DNA from 2 places in the Proteiniborus ethanoligenes genome. Region 2 is predicted to be linked to the other one. Evidence: a T-box and tRNA genes for the amino acid it is inferred to sense, from the RefSeq annotation. Region 2 holds a T-box; the other holds one or more tRNA genes.

Evidence for each region. The T-box of region 2 lies ahead of serS (serine--tRNA ligase). A T-box ahead of a tRNA ligase gene usually reads a tRNA of that ligase, here a tRNA-Ser.
Region 1: it encodes a tRNA-Ser, which carries the amino acid that the T-box ahead of serS (serine--tRNA ligase) is inferred to sense. The anticodon was not compared.

What each region holds. Positions count from the first base shown of each region.
Region 1 is NZ_FNQE01000011.1:16,717-18,924, reverse strand. It holds gene modA (molybdate ABC transporter substrate-binding protein) at 1-548, shown strand, start outside; gene modB (molybdate ABC transporter permease subunit) at 561-1,226, shown strand; tRNA gene BLV37_RS05880 (tRNA-Ser) at 1,297-1,389, shown strand; RNA gene ffs (signal recognition particle sRNA large type) at 1,401-1,665, shown strand; gene BLV37_RS05870 (HD domain-containing phosphohydrolase) at 1,890-2,208, shown strand, end outside.
Region 2 is NZ_FNQE01000010.1:9,219-11,426, reverse strand. It holds gene BLV37_RS05370 (UPF0182 family membrane protein) at 1-794, shown strand, start outside; T-box leader at 872-1,079, shown strand; gene serS (serine--tRNA ligase) at 1,136-2,208, shown strand, end outside.

The DNA of each region.
Region 1 (2,208 bases), on a different contig from region 2:
CAGAAGTAGACGTATTTGTTTCTGCAGGACAAAAGCAAATGAATGAACTTGAGGAAAAGGATTTAATCTTAAAAGATACTAGAGAAGATATATATAGAAATGAACTAGTACTTATAACACCTGAAGAATACAAGGATGAAATTAAATCTATAAAGGATATAGTAGGCACAGATTTAAAACTAGCACTGGGAGTTCCAGAAACAGTTCCAGTAGGCCAGTATTCAAAGGATGCATTAGAGTATTTAGGAATATGGGATAAGCTAGAGCCAAACATAGTATTTGCTAAGGACGTAAGTCAAGTGCTTGCATATGTAGAGAAGGGTGAAGTAGCAGGGGGGATGGTTTATAGCTCAGATGCAGTTAGAGCAAAGCAAAGCTATCTAGCCGAAACTTTTGCAGAAGAAACTCACAGGCCAATTGTATACCCTGCAGCAGTAGTTGCATCAACTAAAAACAAAGAGGCTGCATCAGAATTCTTAAAATATTTAAGAACAGATAAAGCAAAAGAAATATTAGAGAAATATGGTTTTAAGATATATGAAAAATAGGCTGGGATGTAAATGATAATAAATCCAATACTAATGTCATTAAGGATAGCAACAGTATCTACTATTTTCACATTAATAGTAGGATTATTAATATCAAGATTATTAGTAAAATTTAATTTTAAAGGCAAAGATGCTATAGAGACATTTCTCTTATTGCCTATGCTATTACCACCATCTGTTGTAGGCTATGGTTTGCTAGTTCTCATAGGTAGAAGGGGAATAATAGGCAGATTTTTATATGAAGCATTTGGAGTAAAGCTAATTTTTACATGGGTGGCAGCTTGTATAGCTGCCTCCGTAGTTTCTCTTCCTCTTATGTATCAAAGCTGCAAAAGTGCGTTTTTAAAAGTAGATCCAGTATACGAAGCAGCAGCCATGTCTCTAGGAGCCAATAAAATAAAGGTGTTTTTAAAAGTAACTCTTCCTCTTGCCCTGCCAGGTATAATAAGTGGGATAGTTCTTTCCTTTGCTAGAGCCTTAGGTGAATTTGGAGCTACTCTTATGGTTGCAGGTAATATACCTGGAAAAACACAGAACATACCCTTGGCTATATACTATGCAGTTGAAGTAGGAGATAGCAAAACTGCAAATATATTAGTATCTATAGTAATTATCTTTAGCTTTGCTGTAGTCTATGGTATGAATTGGTGGTTAAAGAAAAAAGATAAACAAAATTGATAGATTGACATACTCTCTATTTTAAGCTATAATATAAATCTGTGATTATAAATTAAACACATTAGCATGTGGAGAGATGGCCGAGTCTGGCTGAAGGCGCTCGCCTGGAAAGCGGGTAGACGGCTAAACCGTCTCGCGGGTTCGAATCCCGCTCTCTCCGCCAATTAAATTTTGCCGTGCTAGATGGGGAGGTAGCGGTGCCCTGTAACCTGCAACCCGCTATAGCAGGATTGAATTCCCAGTCTAGGCATCCTGTTGTGAGGTCTGCCCTAGGAAAGTGATGTTGACGATTTGGTCCTGCGCAACGGAAATCTATGAACCCCGCCAGGTCCGGAAGGAAGCAGCGGTAAGTGGACTCTTTCGTGTGCCGCAGGGGTACCTAATCCGAGTTAACTACTTAGGTAACGCTTGTAGCAGTATGTCAAAACTGGGTGCACGGCTTTAAAAAATAGATTATGGATATCCATAGTCTATTTTTTTTGTTTTTGTAAAAAATAATTTGTTAACTAAAATCTAGTTAAAAAAAGGATTTTTTATTTTATTGTAGAATAACCTTATATTGTGAGGACAATTCTAGCGAAACATGTAGAATTATGCAAAGCTTTTGTGCTTTGCGGAAAATTCGTTTGTTTGACCCGATTATTATGATGGCAGGTGACCTTTATGTTTTCAAATACATATAGAAAAAAGCTGATAATAATATTTACCATAATAGCTATTATTCCTATTTTATTATTTGCAGCTAGCACATATACAAAAATTAACACCTATATAGTAGAAGAAAATATAAAGGCAAAAAATTTCCACCTTGAAAGCGAAGCTGAAAAGCTTGATATATGGTTTACAGTAAATGCTGAGAAAATATCTGATTTATCAGCTAATTATCCTCTAATAAAAGAACTCATGATTCAGACAGATGGTAAAAAAAGAGTTAATGAGTATCTTTCTTCCCTATTAAAATCCTCAAAAGAAATAATTAATA
Region 2 (2,208 bases):
TTGATATACAAGCAGAGATATATAGAACTTATCATATAGATAATCCTAGGGTTCTTTATAACAGAGAGGATATTTGGGATATAGCTAAGGAAAAATACATGACGGAAATATTAGAGGTAGAGTCAAACTATCTTATGTTTAAGCTTCCAGGAGAAGAAAAAGCAGAATTTTTAATAACAGTTCCATATACTCCAGCCAATAGATCTAACATGATATCCTTATTAGTAGGGAGAAATGATGGGGATAACTTTGGACAGCTTATAATATATAAGTTTCCTAAGAGCGAAACTATAGATGGACCTATGCTGATTGAATCTAGAATAGACCAGGATTCTGAAATATCCCCGCAGCTTACTTTATGGAGTCAAAAAGGCTCAAACGTATTAAGAGGAAACCTACTTATAATTCCAATAGAGGATTCCCTCCTTTATGTAGAGCCAGTATATTTACAAGCAGATAATGAAAACAGTCTTCCAGAAATGAAGAGAGTAATAGTAGCATATAAAAACAAAATAGTCATGGAAGAAACTCTTGATTTAGCACTATCTAAAGTATTTGGACAGCTAACTGTAGAAGAGGATAATAAAAAACCTGGTGCTGTAGTAGATATAGACATAGAGGATAAAGATGTAGAAGAGCTTGTAAAAAGAGCCAATGAATTATTTATAAATGCAAAGGAAGCATCACAAAATGGAGATTGGGCAAAATATGGAGAGTATATTAAGCAACTAGAGGAAGTATTAGTAAGGCTAGAAAGTGTGCTTGTGCCAGAGGAAGTAGAAGAAGAACAATAATATGCATAAAGTTAGAGAATTTAGCAAATAACTATTGCAAGAAAGTTTTGTATATGTTAGAATATTCATTAAATTAATAGGATGCAATGATAGGAAATAGTAAATATATTTATATCTTAAGAGAGCCAATGGTTGGTGAGAATTGGTGCTATAGTATATTGAATCCATCCTTGAGTATTTTACTGAAAAGGTAAAACCTAAGCAGGGGATATACTGCAAAGAGTGAGCTGAATTAATTATTTAGCTAACTAGGGTGGCAACACGGGAGATTCTCTCGTCCCTTATATAATCTATAAGGGACGGGAGTTTTTTTATTTTTTAATATTAAAGGAGGAGTTAAAATGCTAGATATTAGAAGAATTAGATTAAATCCAGAAGAAGTAAAAGCTGGTCTTGCAAAAAGAAACGGTGAATATGGTATTGATAAAATATTGGAATTAGACGAAAAAAGACGCCAGCTTTTAGTTCAGGTAGAGGAAATGAAAGCAAGACAAAATCAGGTATCAAAACAGGTTCCTAAGTTGAAAAAGGAAGGTAAGGATGCAACAGAAGTATTAAATGAGATGAAAGAGCTATCTCAAAAGATTAAAGATTTAGATACTGACGTAAAAGAGGTAGAAAATCAACTAAACGATATGCTGCTTCGTATACCTAATATACCTAATCCTAATATTGCAGTAGGTGAAAGTGACGCAGATAATGTTGAGGTAAGAAAATGGGGAGAGCCTAGAAGCTTTGAATTTGAGCCTAAGGCACATTGGGACATAGGAACAGACCTTGATGTATTAGATTTTGAGAGAGCTTCAAAGATTACAGGCGCAAGATTTACTATATTCAAGGGACTAGGAGCTACCTTGGAAAGAGCAATAATCAACTTTATGCTAAACCTTCATGCTGGCCAACATGGTTATACTGAAATCTCACCACCGTTTATGGTAAATAGAGCTAGTATGACTGGAACTGGACAGCTTCCAAAGTTTGAAGAAGATGCATTTAAGATACCAGATAAGGACTTTTTCCTAGTACCCACTGCAGAAGTACCTGTTACTAATATTCATAGAGACGAAATTTTAGATGAAGAAAAGCTTCCAATATACTATACTGCATATACACCTTGCTTTAGACAAGAGGCTGGTTCAGCAGGAAGAGACACTAGAGGTCTTATAAGAAACCATCAATTTGATAAGGTAGAGCTTGTAAAGCTAGCTAAGCCACAAACTTCATATGATGAGCTTGAAAAGTTAACAGAAAATGCAGAAAAGGTGCTACAGCTATTTAATATACCTTATAGAGTAGTGGAGCTATGTACAGGAGATTTAGGGTTCTCATCTGCTAAGACCTATGATATAGAAGTATGGATGCCTAGCTACAACAGATATGTAGAGATTTCTTCTTGCAGTAACTTTGAGGACTT